Regions from separate parts of the Streptomyces sp. NPDC002574 genome, predicted to be linked through region 1. Evidence: riboswitches for the same ligand, from Rfam matches in the RefSeq annotation. Region 1 holds a riboswitch; the other holds the start of a gene.
What was found. A riboswitch is a leader RNA that binds a small molecule or an ion and turns the genes downstream of it on or off. The one in region 1 is predicted to bind glycine.
Positions count from the first base shown of each region.

Region 2: it holds a riboswitch for glycine, as region 1 does, so the genes downstream of both, gcvP (aminomethyl-transferring glycine dehydrogenase) here and gcvT (glycine cleavage system aminomethyltransferase GcvT) in region 1, are expected to answer to the same signal.

Region 1 covers NZ_JBIARB010000003.1:404,235-411,588, reverse strand. The annotation lists gene ACFYXS_RS08760 (DUF885 family protein) at 1-1,201, shown strand, start outside; gene ACFYXS_RS08755 (enhanced serine sensitivity protein SseB C-terminal domain-containing protein) at 1,254-2,030, opposite strand; gene ACFYXS_RS08750 (enhanced serine sensitivity protein SseB) at 2,085-2,876, opposite strand; gene ACFYXS_RS08745 (hypothetical protein) at 3,061-3,813, shown strand; gene ACFYXS_RS08740 (ATP-binding protein) at 3,862-4,551, opposite strand; glycine riboswitch at 4,724-4,826, shown strand; gene gcvT (glycine cleavage system aminomethyltransferase GcvT) at 5,011-6,123, shown strand; gene gcvH (glycine cleavage system protein GcvH) at 6,211-6,591, shown strand; gene glyA (serine hydroxymethyltransferase) at 6,659-7,354, shown strand, end outside.
Region 2 covers NZ_JBIARB010000005.1:547,789-555,142, forward strand. The annotation lists gene gcvP (aminomethyl-transferring glycine dehydrogenase) at 1-2,807, opposite strand, end outside; glycine riboswitch at 2,960-3,064, opposite strand; gene ACFYXS_RS15155 (PRC-barrel domain-containing protein) at 3,166-3,549, shown strand; gene ACFYXS_RS15160 (DNA polymerase IV) at 3,554-4,915, opposite strand; gene ACFYXS_RS15165 (MerR family transcriptional regulator) at 5,006-5,584, opposite strand; gene ACFYXS_RS15170 (bifunctional nuclease family protein) at 5,822-6,295, opposite strand; gene ACFYXS_RS15175 (MerR family transcriptional regulator) at 6,385-7,125, opposite strand; gene ACFYXS_RS15180 (FHA domain-containing protein) at 7,144-7,354, opposite strand, start outside.

The DNA.
Region 1 (7,354 bases):
GGAGCTCGCGGAGGCCCGCAGGCGGCATCTGCTGCAGTGGCCGGACGCCGTGGACGCGGCCGTGGCGTCCCTCGACCGGGTGAGCGCGCCCGTCGCCGGGGCACTCCTGGGGGCGGTCCGCGGCCTGGCCGCCGGCCTCGACCCGGACCAGGAGCCGGAGGCCGGCCCCGCGCTCGCCGCGCACCGCCGGCTGGTGGACCACATCGCCCGGGCCGCCGAGACCGGCGACCCCGACCCGCGGCTCGGCGGCGACGCCCTCGCCGCGTTGATGGGCAGTCAGGAGGGCCTGCCGGTCGACCTGTCGGCGCTCGCGGAGGAGGCGGAACGCGAACGCGACCGGCTCACGGAACTGTTGACGGAGTCCTGCCGGCGGCTCGACCCGGAGCACACGGTGGACGAGCTGATCCCGCGGCTGCTCGCGGATCACCCCGCCGCGGAGGGGGTGATCCCCGAGGCCGCCCGGCTCACCGAGGAGGTCATCGAGTTCACCCGCCGACGGGGGCTCGTGCCGTGGCTCGACGGGGACTGCCTCGTGGGTCCCGCGCCGCCCTCGCGGCGCTGGTCCATGGCGATGATGACCTGGGCCGCCCCCGAGGAGGCCGACAGCGCCTCCTGGTACCACGTCACCCCGCCGGAGCCGGACTGGCCCGAGGACGAGCGCGAGGAGTGGCTGTCGGTCTTCAGCCGCACCAGCCTGCCCGCGATCACCGTGCACGAGGTCGCGCCGGGACACTTCGCCCACGGCCGGGCACTGCGGCACGCACCCACCCAGGTCCGGCGGGTGCTGCACTCGCTCTCCTTCTGCGAGGGCTGGGCGCACTACGTGGAGGAGGTCTGCCTGGAGGAGGGCTTCCGCTCCCGCGACCCCCGCTTCGCCATCGGCGTCGCCCTGGAGGCGCTCGTCCGTGTGACACGGCTGGCCTGTGCCATCGGGCTGCACACGGGGGCGATGACACTGGAGGAGGCCACCGCGCGGTTCATGCGCGACGCCCGTCTCGCGCGCGCCGGCGCCGCCTCCGAGGCCCGCCGGGGCACCTTCGACGCGGCCTACGGGCGCTACACCTGGGGCAAGTTGGAGATCATGCGGCTGCGGGAACGGGCCCGGCAGGAGTGGGGGCAGGACTTCACGCTGCGGCGGTTCCACACGTCCCTGCTGGAGCTGGGCAGCCCTCCGCTCGGACTGATCTCCGCGGTGCTCTGACGGGCCCCGGGGGGCGGCTGCGGGCAGGGCCCGTGAGCCGCCCCTGCAGGGCTCAGTAACGCTGCGGCGCCCACCCCTGGACGGCGCTCGCGGCTCCGCCGCCCGCGTGGGCGTCGCGGTCGTAGAAGGGCTGCGCGGCCGCCCGCATCCACATGCCGACGGGGTCGTACTCGTCGGCGAGGGCGACCGCGGCGACGGGCAGCCCCTGGGGCACCGCGGCGAGGGCGGACTGCATCATCAGGCGCACCGTCTCGGCGGACTGCGGGCCGGCGTCGTAGAGGTCGACGCCGATCGCGAGGTAGGGCTCGCCGACGGCGGGCTGGACCCAGGCGCGGCGCAGGGAGCGCACCGCGGGGGTGCGGTGGGCCTGCTGGGACAACAGGGCGTAGTACTGCGGGATCTGGAGTGCGGGCTCGGCTATCCGCAGCGGCCCCGCGGGGGCCTGGTCCAGCCCGAGACCGATCCGGCGCAGGTCGAGCCACGGGACGCCGACCCCGCCGCCGGGGGCGTGCGGATCGAGCCACAGGCCCCAGCGGTCCGGGAAGAGGGAGGCGGCGATCTCGCGGCCGGACACGACCTCGTGCGCCCGGGTCCAGCCGCTGGCGGCCAGTTCGCGCGAGGAGGTCACACAGGGGGCGTAACCGTAGCCGCCCACCTCGATGTTGCCGTACTGCGCGTCCGCGCCGCCGGGCGTGCCCTGCCACAGCAGCATCCAGACCTCGCTGTCGGCGAGGGTCCGCAGCAATGTCTCGTACGCGTCGAACCTGCCGGGCGTCACCTGCCGCAGCGCATGCTCCAGCCCACCGTCCCCTCCCGCGCCCGCGCCCACGTGACCCGCCCTTCCGTCTCTGCGTCGTCCACTGCTTCGGCTGCCGGACCCAGGTTATGCGCCGGTGCCGACAAAGAAGGGTCGCACGCGCTCGATCATCCAGTCCCCCACGGGGTCCTGCGCGACGTCGAGGAGGACGAGATTGACCTGCCACGGCACGGGGACGGCGCCGAGCGCGCGGCCGAGCGCGGTCATCGCGGCGACCCGGTCCTCCTCCTGCCAGCGGTCGAGTTCGACGCCGATGAAGAGCGCGGCCGGGTCCCCCTCGACGCTGGCCATGGCGCGACGCGCGGTGAGGACGACCGGGGTGACGGCGAACTCGCCAGCGGCGGCGGCCAGGAACTCCACCGGCTCCTCGTCCGGCGAGGGCTCCCACAGCCGCACCCGGGCGCCGGTCGGCGTGCCGGCCTCGCGGTCGGTGCGGCACAGTTCCATGACGGCGGGCGGCGGCAGCGGAATCCCCACCGCGCCACCGGGGTTGACGGCGATGCCGACCTGCGGCGGCAGTCCGCGGGCGAACTCGCGGGCCGGGGCGACGGCGAAGTCCATGCCCTGCGCGGCGTGCAGGAACTGCTGCTCGGAACTGAACACCGGGACGAAGACGCCGCCGCCGAGTTCGATGGTGGGAAGGTCCAGGTCGGGACTGCTCTGGTTGCCGCCGGCCGGCAGCGGGATCCACAACTGCGAGCGCCCCAGCACCTCCAGGACCCGCGCGGTCGCGCCGGCATCGCCGAGGGCCGCGGTGAGCACTTCCTCGAGTTCGTTGGCGGGCCAGGTGCCGGCGGGCTGTTCGCCCGCGAACGCCGGGGCGAATCCGTCGGGTATCCGCTGCCCAGGGATGTTCACTGCGTCTCGCCTCGCAAAATCCGGTCGTGGTGCCCTCTCCCAAAACCCTATCCGCAGGCGGCCCCGACGGACCCCTCCGGGCCAGGAACCGTCACACCGTGCGATCTTCCGGTTGCGAGGGGTCACGACTTCTCACAAGGTGGGGCAGGCAAGGACAAAACCCTCACTTGGGAGATTCCTCAATATGCGCATCACCAGGACCACCTCCGCCCTCATAGCTGCCGCCGTCTGCGGTTCGCTGACGATGGGCCTCACCGGCGGTGTCGCGAGTGCCCACGCCCCGGTCCGGATCACGGCCGTTCACCTGGCGCGTACCGCCGATGCGGCGGAGACCGGCCGTGCCGACATCATCGCCAAGCTGGGTGACACGCTGTCGATCGGCGCGAAGCTCACACAGGAGGCCCAGGCCCAGGCTCCCGACTCGGCGAAGCTCGAAGAGCTCCGCCAGGGCCTGGAGGAGGCGACCCAGCAGTTGTCCACGGTCGTCGACCAGGCGGCCGGCGCGGCCGGCCCGTCGCAGACCGACCAGTCCGGCGCCGACCCGGCGGCCCAGTTCCCGGCCGACCCCGCCGCCGACCCGCAGTTCGCCGACGTGGCGCTGCCCGTCGACAGCAGCGAGCGTGCCGCGGACGCCGTGTCCGACGTCCAGAAGCAGCTCGACACGCTGGTGACCGACGTCGCCGCGCTGCTGAAGGCGGCCGTGAACAAGGACCTCGCGGGGGTGACCGCCGGGGTGGCCAAGGTCGTCGCCGACCTGCAGGCGCTCCTGCTGTCCGTACCGAAGCTCATTCCCCTTCCCATCACCCTGCCGCTGGAGGACCAGTCGGCGCAGGACCCGCAGGCTCCCGAGGCCCTGGCGCCCGAGGACCCGGCCGCGGCTCCCCAGGCTCCCGAGATGCCTGCGGTGCCGATGGCCCCTGCCTCGCAGGTCCCGTAGTCAGCCCACTCACCGCAGCATCACCGCAGTACGGGGTGGCCCGGCCGCTCAGCCGTCGAAGTCGATGGCCTCGAGCCGCCGGGCCGCTTCGCGGTCCAGCAGCACCGCAGAGGTGCACGCGGCCGGCAGCCGGCCCTCCTCGGCGGCGCGCAGCAGCAGCCGCGAGGCCCGCTGGTGCCGGGCCATGGCGTACGCCGAGACCCCCCGCCCCCGCGAACGCTGCCCGTCGAGGGCGGCCTCCACGGGCACGTCGAGCAGCACCAGGTGCATCCCCCGGCCGCGGCGCCGGACCTCCCGGCCGACCCAGGCCCGTACCCACGGCAGGGTGCCGCAGTCGTGCAGGGCCACGCCGGCCCCGGAGCGCAGGGCCCGCCACAGGCCCGTGTAGTGCGCCAGCCGCACCAGCGGACGGTAGACGGCATAGGGCAGCAGGCGGGGCATCCGGGCCTGCCAGCGCTCGCGCACGTCCTGGGAGTCGATCAGCCAGGCGTCGCCGGACACACGGCGCATGAGCGTGCTCTTGCCGCCGCCGGGGAGCCCGGAGACGATCAGGACGTCACCGGCCGGGTAGCGCAACCGCCGTACCGGGGTGCGGCTCGCGCGCAGGTCGACCAGCCGGCCCGGGCGCACCGAGCGGCCGGCACGGGCCGCGCCGCGGGGACGGACCGGCGGCCTCACGGCCGCCGGACGGGGAGCGGCCGGTGCCCCGGCCGTCGCGTACGCACTCTGCCACCGCACAGTCGCCCTCCCGGTGAGACTTTCAAGAAATGGTAAATCCTCGGTATGCGCCTACCCGGGGAAGCGACGCGGTGACAACACGATCGGGACCCGACCGGGACATCGGGGACACGGCCGCGACAAGGCCGAGCGGCCGTGCAATGATGGCGGCCTCAATCACATATCGGCCGTTCGAGGCCGCGCGGGAGAGTTCCCCGCTCCCGCCGTGGCGGGCGGGGCGCCGAAGGAGCAAGTCCTCCCTTGAATCTCTCAGGCACAGATACCGCGCGTCCGAGGCACATCTGAAAAGCGGGCGAGCCCTCCCGGTCCGGGGCGGCCGCCCCACCCAAGGTGCAAACCCGGGCTCCTCCGCACGGAGGGTCCAGGTGAACCTCTCAGGTTCCGATGACAGATGGGGAGGGCAAGCCCCCCTCCTGTCATCGCCAGACCTGTCTTTCCATGTCCTTGGGAGCCCGCCCGATGAGTGAACCCCGCCGTACCGCGCTGGACGCCCTGCACCGGTCCCTCGGTGCCACCATGACCGACTTCGCGGGCTGGGACATGCCGCTGCGGTACGCCAGCGAGCGCGACGAGCACACCGCCGTACGGACCCGGGCCGGTCTCTTCGACCTCTCCCACATGGGCGAGATCACGGTCACCGGCCCCGCCGCAGGCGAGGCGCTGGACCACGCGCTGGTCGGCCACATCTCCGCGCTGGCCGTGGGTCGCGCGCGCTACACGATGATCTGTGCCCCCGACGGCGGCATCCTGGACGACCTGATCGTCTACCGCCTCGGCGAGCAGGAGTACATGGTCGTCGCCAACGCCTCCAACGCCCAGGTCGTCCTGGACGCCGTGACCGAGCGCGCCGCCGGCTTCGACGCCGCCGTCCGCGACGACCGGGACGCGTACGCGCTGATCGCCGTCCAGGGCCCGGAGTCCCCCGGCATCCTGAAGTCGCTGACCGACGCCGACCTCGACGGCCTGAAGTACTACGCCGGGCTGCCCGGCACGGTCGCCGGCGTCTCCGCGCTGATCGCCCGCACGGGGTACACCGGTGAGGACGGCTTCGAGCTGTTCGTCGCCCCCGCCGACGCCGAGAAGCTGTGGCAGGCGCTCACCGACGCGGGTGCGGGCGCCGGCCTGGTGCCGTGCGGCCTGTCCTGCCGGGACACGCTGCGCCTGGAGGCGGGCATGCCGCTGTACGGCAACGAACTGACCACCGCCCTGACCCCGTTCGACGCCGGTCTCGGCCGGGTCGTGAAGTTCGACAAGCCCGGTGACTTCGTGGGCCGGCAGGCCCTGACCGCCGCCGCGGAGCGCGCCGCGGCCGAGCCGCCGCGCAGGCTGGTCGGCCTGGTCGCCGAGGGCCGCCGGGTCCCGCGGGCGGGCTACCCGGTGGTGGCCGGCGGCGCCGTGATCGGCGAGGTCACCTCGGGCGCCCCGTCCCCGACCCTGGGCAAGCCGATCGCCATGGCGTACGTGGACGCCGCGCACGCCGCGCCGGGCACCTCCGGTGTGGGCGTGGACATTCGCGGTACCCATGAGCCGTACGAGGTGGTGGCGCTGCCGTTCTACAAGCGGCAGCGCTGAGGCTCCGCCCGCACACCGGGCACCGCCGTCCCACCTGTCAAGACAGCCGTTCACCAGCACATCCCGTCATCCAGGAGAATTCACGCCATGAGCAACCCCCAGCAGCTGCGCTACAGCAAGGAGCACGAGTGGCTGTCGGCCGCGGACGCGGACGGCGTGTCCTCGGTGGGCATCACCGAGCACGCGGCGAACGCCCTCGGCGACGTCGTCTACGTCCAGCTCCCGACGGTCGGCGACTCGGTGTCCGCGGGCGAGACCTGCGGCGAGCTGGAGTCGACCAAGTCGGTCAGCGACCTGTACTCCCCCGTCTCCGGTGAGGTCACCGAGGTCAACGAGGACGTCGTCAACGACCCCTCCCTGGTCAACTCGGCCTCCTTCGAGGGCGGCTGGCTGTTCAAGGTGAAGGTGTCCGAGGAGCCGGGCGACCTGCTCTCGGCCGACGAGTACACCGCCTTCACCGGCAGCTGACGCCGCCGCGGCGGCACCAGGCCGCCCCGACCTGCCCACCCCGACCTCCGGACGGATGACCCCCCAGATGTCGCTTCTCAACAGCTCCCTGCACGAGCTCGACCCCGACGTCGCCGCCGCCGTCGACGCCGAACTGCACCGCCAGCAGTCCACCCTGGAGATGATCGCCTCGGAGAACTTCGCTCCGGTCGCGGTCCTCCAGGCCCAGGGCTCGGTGCTGACCAACAAGTACGCCGAGGGCTACCCCGGCCGCCGCTACTACGGCGGCTGCGAGCACGTCGACGTCGTCGAGCAGCTCGCCATCGACCGGGTCAAGGCGCTGTTCGGCGCCGAGCACGCCAACGTCCAGCCGCACTCGGGCGCGCAGGCCAACGCGGCCGCGATGTTCGCGCTGCTGAACCCCGGCGACACGATCCTGGGCCTGAACCTCGCCCACGGCGGGCACCTGACCCACGGCATGAAGATCAACTTCTCCGGCAAGCTCTACAACGTGGTCGCCTACCACGTGGACGCCGAGACCGGCCAGGTCGACATGGCCGAGGTCGAGCGGCTGGCCAAGGAGTCCCGGCCGAAGCTGATCATCGCCGGCTGGTCCGCGTACCCGCGGCAGCTGGACTTCGCGGCCTTCCGGCGGATCGCCGACGAGGTCGGCGCCTACCTGATGGTCGACATGGCGCACTTCGCCGGGCTGGTCGCGGCGGGGCTCCACCCCTCCCCCGTGCCGCACGCGGACGTCGTCACCACCACCACGCACAAGACGCTG
Region 2 (7,354 bases), on a different contig from region 1:
TACTTGTCGGCGGCCGACACGCCCGCCGGGAACACCGCCTCCTCGCGCGTGTAGGAGTGCTTCCACTCCCCTCCCAGCGCCGCCGCGGTGTGCGGGGCGTTGCGCAGCGGGTTGTCGTCCTTGGGCCACGCCCCCGAGCCGACCCGCTCGATCTCCGCGCGGATGGCGATCATCGTGTCGCAGAAGCGGTCCAGCTCCGCGAGGTTCTCGCTCTCCGTCGGCTCGATCATCAGCGTCCCGGCGACCGGGAACGACATCGTCGGCGCGTGGAAGCCGTAGTCGATCAGGCGCTTGGCGACGTCGTCGACGGTCACGCCCGTCTCCTTGGTCAGTTCGCGCAGATCGATGATGCACTCGTGCGCGACCAGCCCGCCGGGGCCGGTGTAGAGCACCGGGTAGTGCGGCTCCAGGCGCTTGGCGATGTAGTTGGCACCGAGCACCGCGACCTGGGTGGCGCGCTTCAGGCCCTCGCCGCCCATCAGGCGCACGTACGCCCACGAGATCGGCAGGATGCCGGCCGAGCCCCACGGGGCGGCCGAGATCGGGCCGACACCGGTCTCCGGACCGGCCTCGGGCTGCAGCGGGTGGTTCGGCAGGTACGGCGCGAGGTGCGCGCGGACCGCGACCGGGCCGACGCCGGGGCCGCCGCCGCCGTGCGGGATGCAGAAGGTCTTGTGCAGGTTCAGGTGCGAGACGTCGCCGCCGAAGTGACCGGGCTTGGCCAGGCCGACCAGGGCGTTGAGGTTGGCGCCGTCGACGTAGACCTGGCCGCCGGCGTCGTGGACGGTCGCGCAGATGTCGCCGATGTGCTCCTCGAAGACACCGTGCGTGGACGGGTAGGTGACCATGAGCACCGCGAGCTCGTCGCGGTGCTGCTCGATCTTGGCCCGCAGGTCCTCGACGTCGACCTCGCCGTCACCGGCGGTCTTGACGACGACGACCTTCATGCCGGCCATCACGGCGCTGGCGGCGTTGGTGCCGTGCGCGGAGGACGGGATGAGGCAGACGGTGCGCTGGGCGTCGCCGTTGGCGCGGTGGTACGCGCGGACGGCCAGCAGGCCGGCCAGCTCGCCCTGGGAACCGGCGTTGGGCTGCAGGCTCACCTTGTCGTAGCCGGTGACCTCGGCGAGACGCTCCTCCAGCTCACGGATGAGCGTGAGGTAGCCCTCGGCCTGCTCGGCGGGGGCGAAGGGGTGCAGCGCGCCGAACTCGGGCCAGGTGACCGGCTCCATCTCGGTGGTCGCGTTCAGCTTCATCGTGCAGGAACCGAGCGGGATCATGCCGCGGTCCAGCGCGTAGTCGCGGTCGGCGAGGCGGCGCAGGTAGCGCAGCATCGCGGTCTCCGAGCGGTGCTGGTGGAAGACCGGGTGGGTCAGGTAGTCCACCTCGCGCACGAGCGCGGCGGGCAGCGCGTCCTCGGTGGCGGCGTCCAGGCGCTCGATGTCGGCGCTGTCGCCGGTGACACCGAAGGCACCCCAGACGGCGGCCAGGTCGGCGCGGCCGGTGGTCTCGTCACAGGCGATGCCGACCAGGTCGGTGTCGACCTGGCGCAGGTTGACACCGGCCTCGCGGGCGGCGGCCACGACCTCGGCGGCCCGTCCCGGCACACGGGCGGTGACGGTGTCGAAGAAGGCGCCGGTGGTCACCTCGACGCCGCCGGCGCGCAGGCCGGAGGCGAGGACGGCCGCGTAGCGGTGGGTGCGGCGGGCGATCTGCGCCAGGCCGTCCGGGCCGTGGTAGACCGCGTACATGCCTGCCATCACGGCGAGCAGCACCTGGGCGGTGCAGATGTTGCTGGTGGCCTTCTCGCGGCGGATGTGCTGCTCGCGGGTCTGCAGCGCCAGGCGGTAGGCCTTGTCGCCGTCGGCGTCGACGGAGACGCCGACCAGGCGGCCGGGCAGGCTGCGGGCGTACGCGTCGCGGACGGCCATGTAGCCGGCGTGCGGCCCGCCGAAGCCCATCGGCACGCCGAAGCGCTGGGTGGTGCCGATCGCGATGTCGGCGCCGAGCTCGCCCGGCGAGGTGAGCAGCGTCAGGGCGAGCAGGTCGGCGGCGACCGTGACGATCGCACCCAGCCCGTGGGCCTGCTCGATGACGGGCCTGAGGTCGCGCACGGCGCCGGAGGCGCCGGGGTACTGCAGCAGCACGCCGAAGACACCGCGCTCGGCGATCTCCGCGGGGATGCCGTCGGTGAGGTCCGCGACGACGACCTCGACGCCCGTGGGCTCGGCGCGGGTCTCGATCACGGCGACGGTCTGCGGGAAGGTCTCGGCGTCGATCAGGAAGACGCCCTGCTTGACCTTGCCGACCCGGCGGGCCAAGGCCATCGCCTCGGCGGCCGCGGTGCCCTCGTCGAGCAGCGAGGCACCGGAGGTGGGCAGGCCGGTCAGGTCCGCGACGACCGTCTGGAAGTTGAGGAGGGCCTCGAGGCGGCCCTGGGAGATCTCGGGCTGGTACGGGGTGTACGCCGTGTACCAGGCGGGGTTCTCCATGACGTTGCGCAGGATGACCGGCGGGGTGAAGGTGCCGTGGTACCCCAGGCCGATCATGGGCCGCAGCACCTGGTTGCGGTCCGCGAGCGCGCGCAGTTCGGACAGCACCTCGGGCTCGGTGCGGGCGGCCGGCAGGCCCAGGGCCTCGGCGCTCTTGATGGTGTCCGGCACGGCTGCGGCGGTGAGCTCGTCCAGCGAACCGTAGCCGACGTGCGCGAGCATCTTGGCCTGCGCGGCGGCATCGGGCCCGATGTGGCGCTGCTCGAACGGGATGCCGCGCTCCAGCTCGGTGAGAGGGATGCGGTGGGCGGTCATCTGCGGAGGCCTCCTGGTCTGGCGCGACACGGCCTCCCCCTCTGTCATCTGAACCTGAGAGTTTCACCGTCCCGCGCGAGCGGGACGGCTTTCACCGTCGGTGAGGAACGGGCCGCCACGGACGGGCTGCCCTTCCTGCTTTCCAGAGTGACCTCACCCATGCGGTACGGATGCCTGAGAGATTCCGGGGAGGGTTTGCTCCTTCGGCGCCCGGCGGCCGGTGCTTCGCACCGCCGGGACTCTCCCGCATGGGGTCGCCAGCCACTGTCAGCCTACCAGCGGCGTCGGTTGAAGAGTCATGTGACAGCGGACACCTTTCGTGCCTAAATAGGAGTAATCGCGACCAGTTGGAGGGACCGTGCAGACCGGTATCGATCCGCGGAGCCTGATCGGGCGCAGGGCCTTCGACCGCAACGGAATGAAGATCGGCACAGTCGACGAGGTGTACCTGGACGACGCCACCGGCGAGCCCGAGTGGGCCGCGGTGCGCACCGGGCTGTTCAGCCGTGACGCCTTCGTCCCCCTGGAACCGAGCGAGTTCGGCGAGGACGGGCTGCGCGTCCCGTTCGACAAGGCGCTGATCAAGGACGCCCCGGACTTCGGGGTGGGCCGGCACCTCTCCCCGGAGCAGGAGCTGCAGCTCTACCACCACTACGGGATGAACGGACCGGGCGCCGTCCCGGGGACGGACGACGAGCCGCCGCCCGACCGGGACTTCGGCAAGCTGGCCGGCGACGGCTGACCGCTCACGCACTCCCGCATAACACCAGCGGCAGCGGCTCGGACGGCTCCAGTTCGGGATCGGCCACCGCGAACGTCCGCACCCGCCCCGGCACCGCCGACAAGGGCTCCTCGAAGCGCACGGTGACCCGGCCGACACCGCTGCCCTGCACCCAGCCGGCGCCGTACTCGGCATGCCGGACGTCCTGACCGGGCATCCAGCGCCGTTCCGCGGCGGCCGGCGTCGACGCGGCACCGGCGGGCGGTCCCGCGTCCTCGTCCGCCCCGGCGGCGCCCTCGTCGTCGGGGGCCGCCTCCTCCCGCTCAGCCGCCTGGGCGAACAGGTCCTCCTGCGTGAAATCGGCCAGCCCTGCCACGCCGACGCCGAGCAGCCGTACGCCGCCCGTGATGTCCACGGCCTCCAGCAGCCGCTCCGCCGTCTCGCGCACGACGGTGAGGTCGTCGGTCGGGGCGCGCAGCGTCTCGGACCGGGTGAGGGTCGTGAAGTCGTACCGGCGGACCTTCAGCACGACGGTGCGCCCCGAGCGTCCCGCCTCGCGAAGCCGCCGCACGCAGCGGTCGGCGAGGCGGTCCACTTCCAGACGCACCCGGATGCGGTCGGTGAGGTCGACGTCGAAGGTGTCCTCGACGGAGATCGACTTGTGCTCGCGGTCGGGGACCACGGGCCGTTCGTCCACCCCCAGGGCCATGCCGTGCACATGCGCGCCGTGCGCCCTGCCCAGCAGGCGTACGAGCTCGGCCTCGCCCGCCTCCACCACGTCCCCGACGGTGGTGATACCGCCCCTGCGCAGGTGCTCGGCCGTGGCCGGTCCCACACCGGGCAGGGTGCGCACCTGCATGGGCGCCAGCAGCCCGCGCTCGGTGCCGGGCTCGATGACCACCATGCCGTCCGGCTTGGCCTGCTCGGAGGCGATCTTGGCGAGCAGCTTGGACCCGGCGAGCCCGACCGAGCCCGTGAGCCCCGTGGCCGCCCTGATGTCGGCCCGCAGCCGCTCCCCCACGCGCCGCGGCTCGTCCGCGATGCCGCCCGCCTCCAGGTCCACGAAGGCCTCGTCCAGGCTCAGCGGCTCCACCAGCGGCGACAGCCGGGCCAGGATGTCCATCACGACATCGCTGACCTGCCGGTACACCGCGAAGCGCGGCACGAGGTACGCGGCGTTGGGGCAGAGCCGGCGGGCGTGCGCCATCGCCATCGCGGAATGGACGCCGTGCACACGGGCCTCGTACGAGGCGGTCGCCACCACGCCCCGCGGCCCCAGCCCCCCGACGATGACCGGCTTCCCCCGCAGACTCGGCTTCGCGGCCTGCTCGACGGCAGCGAAGAACGCGTCCATGTCCAGATGGAGGATGGTCGGCGCGCTTCTCACGTCATCGATGGTGCCCTACGGCACCGACAGCCGCCGTACGTCCGTACGGCGGACGGGTGGGGCGCCGGCCCGGCCGGGAGGGCGGTGGGGTCAGACCGCGCGATTGCGGCGCCGGGCGAGTTCGTCGCCGGGATTGTGGCCGACCAGGGTCTCGCCGGTGTCGACCCGCTCGCCGTGCAGCTGCGACAGCCCGCTCTCCACGTCGCGCCACACGACGCCGACCGCGATCCCGAAGATGCCCTGGCCGCCCTGGAGCAGGTCCACGACCTCGTCCGGAGAAGTGCACTCGTAGACGGTGGCGCCGTCGCTCATCAGGGTCATCCGGGCCAGCTCTGCAGGGCTGGTGGAACGCAGGTGCTGCACCGCGGTGCGGATGTTCTGCAGTGCCACCCCCGTGTCCAGCAGCCGCTTGACGATCTTGAGGACGACGACGTCCTTGAAGCTGTACAGCCGCTGGGTGCCCGAGCCGTAGGCCGGACGGATGCTGGGCTCCACGAGTCCCGTACGGGCCCAGTAGTCGAGTTGGCGGTAGGTGATCCCGGTCGCCGCGCAGGCCGTGGGCCCGCGGTAGCCGACGCTCTCGACCGTCGCTTCCGGCTCCTGGCCGGAGACCTCTCCGCTGCCCCCGCCGGAGGCCACGGCCGCGTTGCGGGCCAGGGCCGCGCGCATCGGGTACGGGCCGCCAGCGGCCATACCGTCGCCGGTGCTTCTCACGCCGACCTCCCGTCCCTTCGCACCCCTGAGGGCACGCGCACGTGCCATCGGGACTTTCCATCTCGACGGTAGGCAGTCACTCCGGGTGCGTCAACGATCGCCACGCTCGGCACGCCGAGTGATATCAACCCCTGGAGTGGTTTCCCGTATCCGTTCAGGGGGTAAGGCTCGTCGAATGGTCTGCGCCGGACCTCACTGGCTGCTGGTTCCGAAGTCCTCGGGTGAGATCTGATCGAGGAATTCGCGGAACTTCTCGACCTCGTCCTCCTGCTCGTCGGGAATGGCGATGCCCGCGTCGTCCAGCACACCGTCGCTCCCGTAGATGGGGGTTCCGGTCCGCAGGGCGAGCGCTATGGCATCGGAGGGACGGGCGCTCACCTCCACGCCGCTGGCGAACACCAGCTCGGCGTAGAAGACGCCCTCGCGCAGGTCGGTGATCCGGACCTCGGTCAGCCTCTGGCCGACGGCCTCGAGCACGTCCTTGAAAAGATCATGGGTCAGCGGCCGCGCGGGCGTCATGCCCTGCTGCGCGAAAGCGATGGCGGTGGCCTCCCCCGGCCCGATCCAGATGGGCAGGTAGCGGTCGCCTCCCACTTCCCGCAGGAGCACAATCGGCTGGTTGGAGGGCATTTCGACCCGGACACCCACGACGTCGAGCTCGTTCACACAGCAACCCTAGGACGTGCTCGGCAGGTTTGGGTAGTCGGGACGTGCCCGGCCGGTCACCGGCCGGGCCTGGTCCCGGTCACTCAGCGTCAGAAGAGCCGGATCCTGAGGGCCGACTGGACCAGCGCGGCGTGCAGGCGCACCGACAGGGCCGCCAGCTCCTTGGCGGTGGCCTCGGCGTGCGTCCTGGTCTGCGGATTGCGGTGCAGGCGCAGCGGGGCGACGACCTGCTCCACCAGACCCGCCTCCCGTTCGGCGGCGGCCTTCACAGCGCGTAGATGCCGCGGCTCCAGTCCGAACCGTCCCAGATCGGCCACCAGCTTGGCGATGTTCACCGTTTCGGCGTCATAGTCGCCGTCCGAACCGGCCTCCACCAGCCCGTACGCCTCCCACTGCGCCAGCTCGGCGTCGTCGGCGCCCGTGGCGGCCATCAGCTCGTCCCGGCCGATCCGCAGTCCCAGGCCGGTATCCGGCTCGACGGCACCGGCCTCCAGCAGCTCCCGCGGCTCCGCGGGGGCCGGCAGCGGCAGCGGCTCGCCCCGGTCCAGGGCGTCCAGGTGCTCGCGGATCACTTTCAGCGGAAGATAGTGGTCCCGCTGCATCCGCAGTACGTGACCGAGCCGCTCGACGTCCCTGACCGAGAACTTCCGGTAGCCGGACGGCGTGCGGTGCGGTTCCACCAGCCCCTCCGCCTCCAGGAAGCGGATCTTGGAGATGGTGACCTCGGGGAACTCCTCACGCAAGTCGTTGAGCACCGCTCCGATGCTCAGCGGTCTGTCCTCCGCGGTGGCGGTGCCGTTGCCGGCACCGCCCGACGGTGTACGAAGCATGAACCTTCCCTCGCGGGGTCAGGCGCCCCACTGGCTCGCGTAGAAGACCAGCCGGTACTTGCCGATCTGAACCTCGTCACCACTGGCCAGGGTCACCGAGTCGATGCGCTCCCGGTTGACGTAGGTGCCGTTGAGGCTGCCGACGTCGGCCACCGTGAAGCTGCCGTCCTGGCCCCGCCGGAACTCGACGTGACGGCGGGAGACGGTGACGTCGTCCAGGAAGATGTCA